Regions from separate parts of the Paenibacillus sp. FSL P4-0081 genome, predicted to be linked through region 2. Evidence: riboswitches for the same ligand, from Rfam matches in the RefSeq annotation. Region 2 holds a riboswitch; the other holds the start of a gene.

Region 1 (7,231 bases), 510 kb from region 2:
CTTGACGCAGAGCAAATCGAATTACATAGCGGGCAGTCCGGGGTTTCTTTTCCAGAAGAATCGAAGGAGCATATCTATCACAGAGCCATGATATCTTCCATCCGCAGTGAAATGAATAAATTAAGCCAGCTGCTCTCTATTCCTTATGTTGTATTCCTGACGGACAAGGCGGGTACCATTCTGGAGCTGGTCTGTTCTTCTCCGGTTACCCGGGATGAGATGGAACAGGCGGAGCTGCGTCCGGGGGTTAGCTTATGCAGGCAGCGCTCGGGCATGAATGCCGTATCCTTGGCCATGGAGATGAATTGCATCGGGGTAGTGAGGGGGGTGGAACATTCCGACCAGGCCTTCCAGAACTGGAACTGTGTGTGTGCTCCGCTGCAGAATGAGGATACCGTCTTCGGATATGTGGACATTTCTTTTAATAGAGGAGAACCGATTGAATTCGCGATTCCGTTCGTGCAGCAGATTGCCGAGAATATTATGGAGAAGTGGATGGAGAAGAACCCGGAGATGCAGCAATACCGCCTGGAAGCCACTTTACAGGAATATAAGCTGACAGCGCGGGAGCAGGATGTAGCACGGCTATGGTTACTTGAGAAAAGCGCGCTGCACATCGGGAGTGATCTGGGCATCAGTGAAGGCACGGTTCGGAATATGCTGAAGAGTATTTACAGTAAAATGCGGGTGAATGACCGCTTCCAGTTCGTCAAACGGCTTACGCCATAGAAGGCGCGCAAAGCCTATATATACATAAGAATAGCCGGGCAGTGATACTAGCGTATCGCTTGCCCGGCTATTTATTTGCGGTGAAGTTAATTCGCCTGCGTGTTGCCGCAAGTCGCGTTTAGCCGCAGGAGCAGTTCAGGACCGGCTTCCGCGCGGCCTGGGTCTCATCCAGACGGCTGATCTCCGTGGTATGCGGAGCATTAATAACGACCTCAGGTGTCTCCTGCGCTTCCTTAACGATCTGAATCATCGTCTCAATGAAGCCGTCCAGCGTTTCCTTGCTTTCGGTTTCAGTCGGCTCGATCATCATACATTCCTCTACGGTCAGCGGGAAGTACACAGTCGGCGGATGGTAGCCGAAGTCCAGCAGCCGTTTGGCAACATCCAGGGTACGTACGCCGTACTGCTTGAGGTTTCTGCCGGACATGACGAATTCATGCTTGCAGACACCCGGGAATGGAATTTCGAAATAAGGTGCCAGACGGTGCATCATGTAATTGGCATTCAGCACAGCGTTCTCGGACACCTCGCGCAGTCCGTCCGGGCCGTAGGTGCGGATATAGGCGTAAGCGCGGACCAGAATACCGAAGTTGCCATAAAAGGCTTTGACGCGGCCAATAGATTGCGGCCCGCCGGAGTCAAGCGAGAAGCTGCCGTCTTCGTTCTGCGCAACCGACGGCTGGGGCAGGAACGGAATCAGCTTCGCCTTCACGCCGACCGGTCCGGCTCCCGGACCGCCGCCGCCGTGCGGCGTACTCATCGTCTTGTGCAGGTTGAGATGGACCACATCGAAGCCCATATCGCCCGGGCGGGTGATGCCCATGATGGCGTTGGAATTCGCTCCGTCATAATAGAGCAATCCGCCGGCTTCATGGACAATCGCGGCGATCTCGACGATCTGCGTCTCGAACAGTCCGAGAGTACTCGGGTTCGTGAGCATCAGCGCGGCGGTGTCGCTGCCGACCGCGGCCTTCAGCGCTTCGAGGTCGACCATTCCCTTATCATTGGAAGGGATGGTGACGGTGTCGAGTCCGGCGGCTGCGGCGCTGGCCGGGTTGGTACCGTGCGAGGAATCCGGCACGATGACCTTGGAGCGGACCTCGCCGCGGCTCTCATGGTAGGCGCGGATCATCATCAGGCCGGTCCATTCGCCATGGGCACCGGCGGCAGGCTGCAGGGAGACGGCATCCATGCCGGTCAGTCCGGCGAGATCCTTTTGCAGCGTATACATCAGCTCAAGTGCACCCTGGATACTCTCTTCCGGCTGGTACGGATGGATCTTGGCAAGGCCGGGGAAGCGGGCCACATCCTCATTGATCTTCGGATTATATTTCATCGTACAGGAGCCGAGCGGATAGAAGCCGTTATCGACCCCGAAGTTACGCCGGGACAGGGCAGTATAGTGGCGGATAACATCCACTTCGGAGACTTCCGGCAGCACTACCGGCTCGCTGCGGAGCAAGCCCTCAGGAATCAGTGAGCTGATGCTCTCTTCCTGCGGCACATCACATAGCGGCAATGAGTACGCCGAGCGGCCGGGACGGCTTAATTCAAAAATCAGGGTTTGTTCCGGTTTCATATACAGCCCTCCAGTGCAGTGGCGAATTCGTCAATTTCGGTTTTGCTTCTTTTTTCGGTCACGGCAACAAGCATATGTCCGGCCAGCTCGGGATACTCGCGGCCCAGATCGTAGCCGCCCAGATAACCTGCCTTCAGCAGCCTGGAGTTCACTTCAGTGACGCTGCTGCCTTCCGGGAGCTTCAGGACAAATTCATTGAAGAACGGGGCGGTGAAGACGTGCTCCGCTCCGGTAATTTCAGCCAGCCTTCCGGCGGCGTAATGGCTCTTGCGGATATTAAGCTCACCAACCTCACGCATGCCCTCCTTGCCCATCACGGACAAGTAGACGGATGCGCATAACGCCAGCAGCGCCTGGTTGGAGCAGATATTCGACGTCGCTTTCTCGCGGCGGATATGCTGCTCACGCGCCTGCAGGGTCAAGACGAAGCCGCGCTTGCCGTTACGGTCAACGGTCTGGCCGACGATCCGGCCCGGCATGCGGCGCATCAGCGGTTCGGCAACCGCGAAGAATCCGCAGGTTGGTCCTCCGAGCGATGCAGCGATACCCAGCGGCTGTGCATCGCCGACTACGATGTCGGCGCCCAGCTTGCCGGGCGTTTCCAGCACGCCGAGTGCAATGGGATTCGCGCTGACCACGAGCAATCCCTTGACGGCGTGGATCAACGGCTCAATCTGGCGCAGATCCTCGATGCCGCCGAAGAAGTTGGGCGACTGGACCAGAACGGCGGCAGTATCGGCATCAATGGCCTCAGCCAGCTTGGCAAGATCGGTAACCCCGTCCTTATAATCGATTTCCACGATTTGCAGGCCCCAGGCATTGGCCGAAGTACGCAGCACCTGGCGGGCTTCCGGATGAACCGTACGGGAGACAATCAGCTTTTTGCGTTTCGTGGCGCCTGTGGCCAGCACGGCTGCTTCGGAGAAGGCCGTTGCGCCGTCATACATACTGGCATTGGCGACCTTCATACCGGTCAGCTCACAGATATAGGACTGGAATTCGAAGATTGCCTGAAGCTCGCCCTGGCTGATTTCCGGCTGATAAGGGGTATAGGCAGTATAGAATTCCGAACGGGAAATAATATGGTTAATGACAACAGGAATGTGGTGGTCATAGAGGCCGGCGCCAAGGAAGCTGGCATGGGTATCAAAGTCGGCATTCTTGTCAGCCAGACCCTTCATATGGCGCAGCAGCGCATATTCGTCCAGCGGGCCGGACATCGGCATCGTTCCCTGGTAGCGGACAGATTGAGGGATATCAGCGAATAGCTCATCGATGGACTGAATCCCGACAGTCTCCATCATTTCTGCGCGGTCTTGCTCCGTCATAGGCAGATAGCGGTGCTTCATTACGGCTTCACTCCTTGGCTCTTTTTGTAGAACGGGGCTTTGATCACGGCAGCCTTCAGTTGCTTGCCGCGGATCTCCACATACACCTCTGTGCCGATCTCAGTATAGGCAGCATCCAGCAGGGCAAGTCCGAGATTCCGCTTCAGCGTTGGGGATTGGGTACCGGTTGTGACTTCACCGATCTTCACACCGTCGGCATATACAGGATAATGGGAGCGGGGAATCCCGCGGTCGATCATTTCAAGCCCCACAAGGCGGCGCGGGAGACCGGCTTCCTTCTGCTTCAGCAAGGCATCACGGCCGATGAAATCCGCTTTGTCCAGCTTCACGAAGAACTGGACACCCGCTTCGAGCGGCGTAATATCCGCCGAGAGCTCCTGGCCGTACAGCGGCAGCTTGGCTTCGAAGCGGAGCGTGTCGCGTGCGCCCAGTCCGGCAGGGGTCAGGCCATGCGGCGCGCCTGCGGCCAGCAGACCATTCCAGAGTGCAGCCGCTGTGTGGACCGGGGCGTACAGCTCAAAGCCGTCCTCCCCGGTATAGCCGGTGCGGGAGAGCAGTACAGATACGCCGCAGACCTCGGCGTGTTCGATGAAGTGGAAGGGCTTCAGCTCTGCGAGCGGGGCAGAGGTAACTTCGGCCAGAATCGTCTCAGCCAGCGGACCCTGCAGAGCGAGCAGCAGCGTCTCATCAGAGACGTTCTTCAGGCTGACACCGCTGAATTCAGCGGTGAGATGTTCCTGCAGCCACTGGAAGTCCTTGTCGATATTGGAGGCGTTCACGACGAGCATATAGCGCTCATGGCCCAGGCGGTAGACGAGCAGATCATCTACTACGCCGCCGCTCGGATAGAGCATCAGGGTATACTGCGCCGCGCCGTCTGCAAGGCGGCTGACGTCATTTGTGGTCAACTGCTGCAGGAAGGCTTCAGCGCCGCTGCCGTCAACCATGAATTCACCCATATGCGATACATCGAACAGTCCGGCCTGCTGGCGGACCGCTTCATGTTCCTTAACGATGCCAGTAAACTGCACCGGCAGCTCCCAGCCGCCGAAATCAATGCATCTGGACTCCGCATAAGCGGCATAGAGATCATAAAAAGGCGTTCTTCTCAAAGACTCCATCGTGTCACCCCTTAGTCTGTTTACATGCAAAAAAGGACAGGCGAAAGTCCATCAATGCACATCAAACATGCATCAATAGACGTTCGCTCTGTCCTTTGTACCTGAGAGTTACCCTGCTATTATGCCCGCAGGTTTCCCCGTTGGTGATCCGTTTCCTGTTGTCCAGGCTGTGGATGCTCTCCAGAGATGCGTCCGGCAAAGGTCCTTTTGCCTGAGAGATTCACCCATCCCGGGCTTACTCCTTCGGCGCTGCCCCTGAGGGTCAGTCTCTCCCTATGCCATCATTCGCAAACCATATGTTTTTCTACTGACTCCATTAAACCGGGTTTACAAGCACGCTGTCAATCAAAAAACGTCAAAAAGATGACAAATTTAATTTTCCTGTCAGTTATATTGACATTAGGCAAGGTCATAACTTAGGCTATAACTAAATTTAGAACTCCAAATGTGGAAAAGAGGCGGCTTGGAAATGAGTGAAGTGTTGGACAACCTGCTATACAGCGAAGAGCATGAATGGGCACAGCAGGGTGAAGGACGCGTAGTACGTGTGGGAATTACGGATCATGCGCAGCATTTATTGGGCGACATCGTGTTTGTTGAGTTTCCGGAAGTCGGCGCAGCCATTTCCGCGGGCGACAGCGTAGGCAGTATCGAGTCTGTTAAGACGGTGTCGGAGCTGTACTCGCCGGTATCCGGCAAGGTAACCAAGATCAACGACGCACTCGAATCCAGTCCGGAGCTGATCAATGATCAGCCATACGGCGGCGGTTGGATTTTTGAGCTGGAGCTTGACGGTGAGTTTGCCGAGGCAGGTTCCGGCCTACTGGATGCGGCTGCTTATAAGGAATTGGTTGGGGAATAGTTTCAACCGTTTATGTACCCGGATTATTAGAATAGATGACTGAACTGGATTTACGGACAGATGAACACGGCAGGCTTCTCTTATTACATTAGATGTCACTAATGTGAGAGGTCTGTCTTTTTGCGTTTCTGTATCACTCCGGAAAGCTGAGCAGCCCCGGATAAATGCGGGGAGCCAAGTGCCAAAGGGCGGGGAGCAGAGCCAGACCCGCAACGGCAAAGATAAGGCACAGCAATAGGAACCGGTATCTTTTTCTGGGACGGGTATTGGGTTTGAGCACGAAGTAATACACACCGGCCGAATAAAACGGGAAAAGCACCACGGCAGACATGCCCATACAGACCAGAAAGGTGGATTCCCCGGCGGAGGAAGGGATCATGGCTTCCGGGTTATAGACCGGATTGATCTGCAGAAAGAGGATCACAAATGTCAGATAAGCGAAGAGTAAAAGAAGAGGGAAACAGCGGATGCGTCCATCCTCGGACAAACCGTACAGCATCCACCAGACCCCGAGCCAGGGCAGGGCAAAGGCTGCGCCGGCAATAAGGAAGTCAATGCCTATATACATCAGTTTATCGGGAGGATACACATGGGCCAGGTCCCCCCAGAAGTAATCGGAGGAGAAGAACATCATAAATACAGATAATAAACCAATGAAAAAGGTAATTATTCCCTGGGCAAAAACAATCATGATCAGCGAAACCAGCTGCCGCAGAAAATAGAGAAAACGGGTGGCGTCCGGTGTCGTTCCGTTTGTAGTCTGCATAGCGTTCAATCTCCTTATACTAGCAAATGGTTGCCGTGCCTTCTCATCTGCAGATCTCTGAGCTGATTCGCTTGCAGATACGTGTTATTCTTCCTCTTGAAGCTGCCGCAGGACAATAAGTTCGACCCGGCGGTTCTTCTGCCGTCCTTCAACGGTAGTGTTATCGTAAGCAGGTCTGGTATCCGCGTAACCGGCATATTGGAAAGTATCGGGGCTAAGCCCCTCGTTATCCAGGAAGAAGCGCAGCACAGAGAGTGCGCGGGCGCCGGATAGCTCCCAGTTATCCGTGTAATCTGAAGCGGCGGTTACCGGGACATTGTCGGTATGGCCTTCGATGCTGATCGTGGCACCGATTCCGCGGAACAGGCCGGAGAGCTGGCGCAGTGCCGGGAAGGCAGGTGATTTCAGCTCGGCTTTGCCGGCATCGAACAGGAACCGGTCGCTAAGCGTGATGGCAATGCCCTGCGGTTTATCCGCTACAAAGATCTGCTCCCCAAGGTTGTTATCTTCCACGTATTTGGTGATTACACCCATGAGCGCGGCCAGTTTGGCCTCCTGCTCACGAAAAGCGAGCTCACGCGCCGAAGGCTGGTGTTCGGCAGTCTCCCCGTTTTGCCCGGAGGTATCCGTGCCCGTCCCGGTTCCGTTCGAACCATTCTCCTTCACATTGCCCCCGGAAGAAAGACCGCCACCGGTGCTTCCGCCTGCTTCCTGTTCATTCGAGACTGCGGCTCCCGTGTTCCCCTGATTACCATCCAGCACTCCATTTCCGCCTTCAAGCACAGGACTGCCGCTCTTAAAGGTATCAGATAATGAACCGGTAAC
Region 2 (7,231 bases):
AGTTCTTCATAATAAGCATTAATCATGATAAACGGGACATCCTGTTCTTTGAACGACAGATAGTATGCAATATTAGGGTTGTACAGATTGCTCTTCGTAGGCTCAATAATGAGACCTTCGACGCCAAAGGACAGCATCATCTCCAGCGCTTTCTTCTCCTGGGCGACATCATTATTGGTACTGGCGAGCAGTAGCGAATAATTATCCTCATTCAGTCTGCTCTCGATCCCGCGGATGATGGAAGGGAAGATGTAATCTGAGAGATAGGTCGTGATGACACCGATGGTTTTATTGCTCTGATTGCCCCCCGATTTGGACCGGAACTGGTTGCTCACATAGGTGCCTGATCCCTTCTCGCTTCTTAGAAAGCCCTCATTGGATAGCTCCAGGATAGCCTTCCGGACGGTTTGCCGGCTCACACCATAGGTGTCCTGCAAGGCTAATTCTGTAGGAATCTGCTCGCCCACACTATAGGTTCCTGACAGTATATTGCTTTTTATATCATCAAAAATAATCTGGTATTTGGTTTTCACCCGGCTCACTTCTTTCATGGTTGTTCATATACGAATCGGTATATCTGCGATAGTTGTACGTACACATTATAGTATGAATATATCGTTATTATAATCCAATGTCTACTATGTATAAGCGTTTCAAGGGAAATATGGATTTCTCACTGTAAAATTTGTATGTATATCTTGTGTGTTGTGTTGACAAATGTACGAACAAAAAATATACTAAGTCTGTTAATAAAGGAAGCGCCTTCTTTCCATTTCTATTATAACAGTTTGGTTCAGAGAGGAGTAACGTGGGCATGGATCAGAACATCGGGCAAGCGATACTTAAGGGAGAAACTTCACTGGGTATCGAATTTGGATCCACACGTATCAAGGCAGTACTGATTGATCAGCGTTTCGAGACCATCGCATCCGGAAGCTTCGAGTGGGAGAATCTGCTTGAGGGCGGGTACTGGACGTATCATTTGACAGACATTATCAAGGGCCTGCAGGAGGCTTACCGTGAACTGAAGCAGGTAGTCCAGCAGAAATACGGTATTACGCTTAAGATCGTCGGTTCTATCGGGTTCTCGGCAATGATGCACGGATATATGGCTTTTGACAGCGCAGGTGAGCTGCTGGTTCCGTTCCGGACCTGGCGTAATGCAACAACCGGTGCTGCGGCCAAAGAATTAACGGAGGTCTTCCAGTTCAACATCCCTGAACGCTGGACCATAGCGCACCTGTATCAGGCGATACTGAACGGGGAAGAGCATGTGCCTCAGGCGGAGTTCGTAACAACGCTGGGCGGGTATATTCACTGGCTGCTGACCGGCAGCAAGGCGATCGGGATCGGCGATGCTTCGGGGGTTTTCCCGATAGATGAGGCCACGCAGGATTACAATGCAGCGATGGTTGCACAGTTCGATGAACTTATTGCAGATAAGGGCTACCCTTGGAAGCTGAAAGATATTCTCCCTAAAGTGTATACTGCGGGCGAGCAGGCGGGGCTATTAACAGAAACGGGTGCGTTAATTCTGGATACGTCCGGGGAGCTGCAGCCGGGTATTCCGCTGTGTCCTCCGGAAGGCGACGCCGGAACAGGTATGGTTGCTACGAACAGTGTCCGCAAACGGACCGGTAACATCTCCGTAGGCACTTCCGTGTTTGCAATGATCGTGCTGGAGAAGGATCTTACAGCCGTATATCCGGAGATTGATATGGTTACTACTCCAGACGGCAGTCCGGTCGGCATGGTTCATGCCAACAACTGTTCCAGTGATCTCAACGCCTGGATCGGGTTGTTCCGTGAATTCTCGGAGGCAATGGGCTTTAAGTCTGATCCCGGCCAGCTGTTCAGTGTCCTGTTCAATAAGGCACTGGAGGCGGATGCCGATGGCGGCGGTCTGCTGAGCTACGGGTATTTCTCCGGGGAGAATATTACCGGGATTGAGAAAGGCCGGCCGTTGTTTGTACGCTCACCGGAGAGCCGCTTCAATCTGGCCAACTTCATGCGGACGCATTTATTCTCCGCTTTTGGCGCGCTGAAGATCGGAATGGATATTCTGACCAAGCAGGAGCAAGTGTCGATCGACAGCATTCTGGCTCACGGCGGATTATTCAAAACTCCTGTTGTCGGGCAAAAAATCGTGGCCGCTGCAATGAACGTCCCTGTCTCGGTCATGGCAACAGCCGGAGAAGGCGGCGCATGGGGGATGGCGATTCTGGCCTCTTACATGCAGAACAAAGCACAGCAGGAGCGTCTTGATGACTTCCTTGACCACAAGGTATTTAAGGATGTGGAAGGACAAATCATCCATCCGGATGCGGCTGATGTGAAGGGCTTCGAGCTGTTCATGGAACGTTATACTGCAGGGATCGCGATCGAGCAGGCTGCTGTAGATCATCTGGTAGAAAACGGGAGGGGTTAACCTATGTTGGAGCAACTGAAAGAAGAGGTATTCGAGGCCAATCTGGACCTGCCTAAGCATGGACTCGTCAAATACACCTGGGGCAATGTGAGCGCAGTTGACCGTGAGAAAGGCGTATTCGTCATCAAACCAAGCGGCGTCAGCTATGACAAAATGAAGCCTAGCGATATGGTCGTAGTGGATTTCGACGGTAACGTGGTTGAAGGGGAGATGAGACCATCCTCGGATACACCGACCCATGCCGTACTCTACAAGCATTATGCAGAAATCGGCGGCATCGTGCACACGCATTCGACCTGGGCGACCATCTGGGCGCAGGCCGGGCTGGATGTTGCTGTAATGGGCACGACACATGCCGACACCTTCTATGGCGCGGTACCCTGCGCACGCTTCCTGACGCAGGAGGAGGTTGACCGCGGGTATGAAGCGGAGACCGGACGCGTGATCATTGAGACTTTTGAACAGCGGGGCCTTGATATTATGGCAGTTCCCGGCGTCTTGCTGAAAGGCCATGGCCCGTTCACCTGGGGGAAGAATGCCCATGATGCAGTGATGAACAGCGTGGTGCTGGAGGAAGTGTCCAAGCTGAACCATTTTGCCCGCGAGCTGAACCATTTCGCTGAAGAATTGCCGCAGCGGATTCTGGATAAACACTATCTGCGCAAGCATGGTAAAGGCGCTTATTACGGTCAGAAATAATCTGATTTATATATTATCCAAGAGAAGAGGATGAAATAATATGTCAACAGTAAGCGCTAAGCAATTCTGGTTTGTTGTAGGATCACAGCATCTGTACGGAGAAGAAGCCCTCGGTGAAGTTAAAGCTCATGCACAGGAGATGACGGATGCCCTCAATAACAGCGGTGTGCTGCCTTATCCGCTGGTGCTGCAGGATCTGGCGGTCAGTGCAGACAAAATCACTTCGATCATGAAAGAAGTCAACTACCGTGACGAGGTTGCCGGTGTGATTACCTGGATGCATACCTTCTCCCCGGCCAAAATGTGGATCCGCGGCACGAAGCTGCTGCAGAAGCCGCTTCTGCACCTGGCTACACAGTACAATGAGAGCATTCCTTGGGCTACACTGGATATGGACTTCATGAACCTGAACCAGGCTGCCCATGGCGACCGTGAATACGGGTTCATCAATGCCCGCCTGAAGAAACAGAACAAAGTGGTGGTAGGGTACTGGGAACGCGCCGAAGTCCAGAAGCAAATTGCCGAATGGATGGACGTTGCCGTTGCGTATAACGAAAGCTTCAACATCAAAGTGGCCCGCTTCGGCGACAACATGCGTAACGTGGGCGTTACCGAAGGCGACAAGGTAGAAGCCCAGATTCAGTTCGGCTGGACCGTGGATTACTTCGGGATCGGCGACCTGGTTGCGTATGTAAACGAAGTGAAGGAAGAAGAAATTGATGCGCTGTTCGCTGAATATGCAGAGCAATATGATTTCGATTACGGTTCATACAGCAAAGAAGCATGGGAAGCCAGCGTGAAGGTACAGGCCAGCTATGAAATTGCCCTCAAACGCTTCCTGGATGCCGGCAACTACAATGCGTTCACTTCGAACTTCGAAGACCTGCACGGCATGAAGCAGCTTCCGGGTCTTGCCGTTCAGCGTCTGATGGCACAAGGCTACGGCTTCGCCGGCGAAGGGGACTGGAAGACAGCGGCCCTGGACCGCCTGATGAAGGTGATGAGCCACAACCTGAACACCGGATTCATGGAAGATTACACCTACGAAATGGCTGCCGGACAGGAAGCGATTCTGCAGTCCCACATGCTTGAGGTTGACCCGAGCCTGGCCAGCAACAAGCCGAAGGTGCTTGTGTCTCCGCTGGGTATCGGCGACCGCGAAGATCCGGCCCGTCTCGTATTCGACGGCAAGGCTGGCGAAGGCGTCGTGGTATCGATGGCTGACTTCGGCACTCATTACAAGCTGCTGATCAATGAAGTTACTGCCTTCGAGCCGACGGTTCCGGCTCCGAATCTTCCGGTGGCCCGCGTGCTCTGGCAGGTGAAGCCTAACTTCCAGGATGGAATTAAGGCATGGATCGAGAACGGCGGCGGTCACCATACCGTGGTGTCGCTCAACTTGACTACAGATCAGATCGTAACCTACGCCAAGCTGGTTGGCCTGGATTATGTAATCATTAAATAAATAGCGGAATAATGTTGGATCAAATGAGCGGATGGGCTTTTGCCTGTCTGCTTTTTTTTAATGCAGAGCCAAGGTATTACCGGCAAACTCATCCTCCGTGCCCGTGATTTTCTAAAATCCTGTACAAAATACAACATTCGCTTCATTAAATTGGACTAAATCGAAAATTGTTGTACAAAAGGCAGCATTTCTCCTCCTTCATACGGTTTAGCGTGGAAATTGTTGTATTTCATACAACAATCTATCTAAACAACCGGGTATCTGCGCATCCAAGTTGCAAAACGTACAACATTTATGCCGCTGTAGTGCAGGAGCGCACCCTAGACATCTAGCCATAGGTAGGAGACTTTTATCACTGTTCAATACTCACATGCCGAGTAATATGTTAGAATATCAGAATGCATTAACGCTTCACCAATTTAATACATCACACGGGCTATGATTGCTATGGATCACACTATAGCAGGAGCAGCTTCTGGAGAGACTGCGGGAGACCGCAGCGCCGAAGGGTTCACAATCTCAGGCAAAAGGACAGAAGAGTACGGAATTTGTATTTGTTATGCTGATTAATTACGGTCAGCGGCGCAGGTAGCTTATTTTGATATTCTTATGAACCGGGAGATTGGATGATATCCAATCTCTTTTTTATGTTATTTGGCAGCATAGCGTTGTACACATTAAGGGGGAAAAAGGCAATGGCACAGACAGAATTAAAGAGAGATTTGGCGAACCGTCATGTACAGCTGATCGCTATCGGCGGCACGATTGGTACGGGGTTATTCCTGGGATCAGGCAGAGCGATTCAGCAGGCCGGCCCGTCCATTATGATCACGTATTTACTCGTGGGAATTGCCGTGTTTTTTGTGATGAGGGCGCTGGGTGAGCTGCTGCTCTCCAAAGCGGGATATCAATCTTTTACGGACATTGCTGAAGACTATCTGGGGCCGCGGGCTGCGTTCATTACAGGCTGGACCTACTGGTTCTGCTGGATTATGACGGCGATGGCGGATGTGATTGCAGTGGGCGTCTATGTGCAGTACTGGTTCGATATCCCGCAGTGGGTGCCGGCTGTCATCTGCCTGATTATCCTGTTAGGACTCAATTTGTTAACGGTCAAAAGCTTCGGCGAACTCGAATTCTGGTTTGCGCTAATCAAAGTCGTCACGATTCTTGCCTTAATTGGCCTGGGAATCATTCTGCTGGTCATCGGGTTCAAGACGGATGCGGGATCGGTGAGCGTCCGCAATCTCTGGGAGCACGGGGGTGTGTTCCCGAATGGTGTCAAGGGCTTCTTATTTTCCTTCCAGATGGTTGTGTTCGCTTATGTCGGTGTGGAGCTTGTGGGTGTATCAGCCGCAGAAACAGCAGATCCGGAGAAAAATATCCCCTCGGCGATTAACAAGATTCCTCTGCGGATTCTCTTCTTCTATGTGGGCGCGCTCTTCGTCCTGCTGTGCATTAACCCGTGGACCCAGCTCAGTGCAGCTGAAAGTCCTTTTGTGCGAACCTTCAGCCTGGTCGGGATTCCGGTTGCTGCGGGCATTATCAATTTCGTCGTCTTAACCTCAGCAGCTTCCGCCTGCAACAGCGGGATGTTCTCAACCAGCCGGATTCTGTATAATCTGAGCAGAAGGAATCAGGCCTCCCCGCAGCTCGGCAAGCTGAACCGAAATCATGTGCCTGCTAACTCTTTATTTATTTCTACAATAGTTATATCGGCCGGGGCGCTGCTTAGCAAGCTTATTCCGGGCCAGGCCTTCGGCATCGTTACAACGATCAGTGCCATTTGCTTCATCTGGGTGTGGGGGGTTGTGCTCGTATGTCATATCAAATATAAGAGGAACCGCCCGGACTTACATGCCTCGTCCAAATTCAAAGCACCGTTCACACCGGTCATTAATTATGCGGTATTAACGTTGTTTGCTGCTATTCTGATCATTATGCTGTTCGCAGATGATACCCGTCCGGCGCTGCTGTTTACGCCCCTATGGTTCATTCTGTTGTTCGTCCTGTACTCCATGCGGAGCAAGAAGGAGAAAAGTGATGCCGATGTTAGTATAATCAATACATGAGTGCAAGAATGTTCAAACGCTACTGACATGTTGTCAGTAGCGTTATAAGGAGGAATCCGAAACATGAAGCATAGATTACTCCAATATATGACCCGGCTGACCTCCCTCAGTGAAGAGCAGCAGCAGGCCATTCTGGAGGAGATTCTTGTTGAGGAATACAGCAAGGGAGCCACGCTGCTTAGGCAGGGGGAGGTTCCCGGTCATTGCTATTTCGTGTTAAAAGGATGCGTACGGCAGCATAGTGTTGACGTCACAGGCCGCGACATCACCTCGAATTTCTACACAGAGGAGCAGGCGATCGCTATCTTCAATGCGCATAAAGAGGATGCCTCGTCGGAATACAGCCTGACTTGTCTGGAGGACTGCGTACTGGTTGTCGGTGCGCTGAATACCGAGAGGGAAATGTACGCCAGACACACGCAGCTGGAGCTGATGACACGCCGGATGATCGAGGAGAATTTCGGACAGGTGCAGGCGGAATTCGCCGCCTTCATTGCGGCATCCCCCGAAGACCGCCTCAAGGCACTGCTGCATCGGAGGCCCGGCCTGATCAGCCGCGTCCCCCAG

Evidence for each region. Region 2 has a riboswitch for glycine ahead of P40081_RS35365 (amino acid permease). Riboswitches for the same ligand answer to the same signal wherever they lie in the genome.
Region 1: another riboswitch for glycine. It lies ahead of gcvT (glycine cleavage system aminomethyltransferase GcvT); the one in region 2 lies ahead of P40081_RS35365 (amino acid permease).

Annotation. Positions count from the first base shown of each region.
Region 1 covers NZ_CP009280.1:7,771,513-7,778,743, reverse strand. The annotation lists gene P40081_RS33195 (helix-turn-helix domain-containing protein) at 1-729, shown strand, start outside; gene gcvPB (aminomethyl-transferring glycine dehydrogenase subunit GcvPB) at 848-2,308, opposite strand; gene gcvPA (aminomethyl-transferring glycine dehydrogenase subunit GcvPA) at 2,305-3,657, opposite strand; gene gcvT (glycine cleavage system aminomethyltransferase GcvT) at 3,657-4,778, opposite strand; glycine riboswitch at 4,865-4,964, opposite strand; glycine riboswitch at 4,968-5,063, opposite strand; gene gcvH (glycine cleavage system protein GcvH) at 5,248-5,640, shown strand; gene P40081_RS33170 (hypothetical protein) at 5,774-6,406, opposite strand; gene P40081_RS33165 (OmpA/MotB family protein) at 6,491-7,231, opposite strand, start outside.
Region 2 covers NZ_CP009280.1:8,281,135-8,288,365, reverse strand. The annotation lists gene P40081_RS35385 (GntR family transcriptional regulator) at 1-533, opposite strand, end outside; gene P40081_RS35380 (xylulokinase) at 815-2,428, shown strand; gene P40081_RS35375 (L-ribulose-5-phosphate 4-epimerase) at 2,432-3,127, shown strand; gene araA (L-arabinose isomerase) at 3,168-4,592, shown strand; glycine riboswitch at 5,058-5,137, shown strand; gene P40081_RS35365 (amino acid permease) at 5,288-6,664, shown strand; gene P40081_RS35360 (Crp/Fnr family transcriptional regulator) at 6,728-7,231, shown strand, end outside.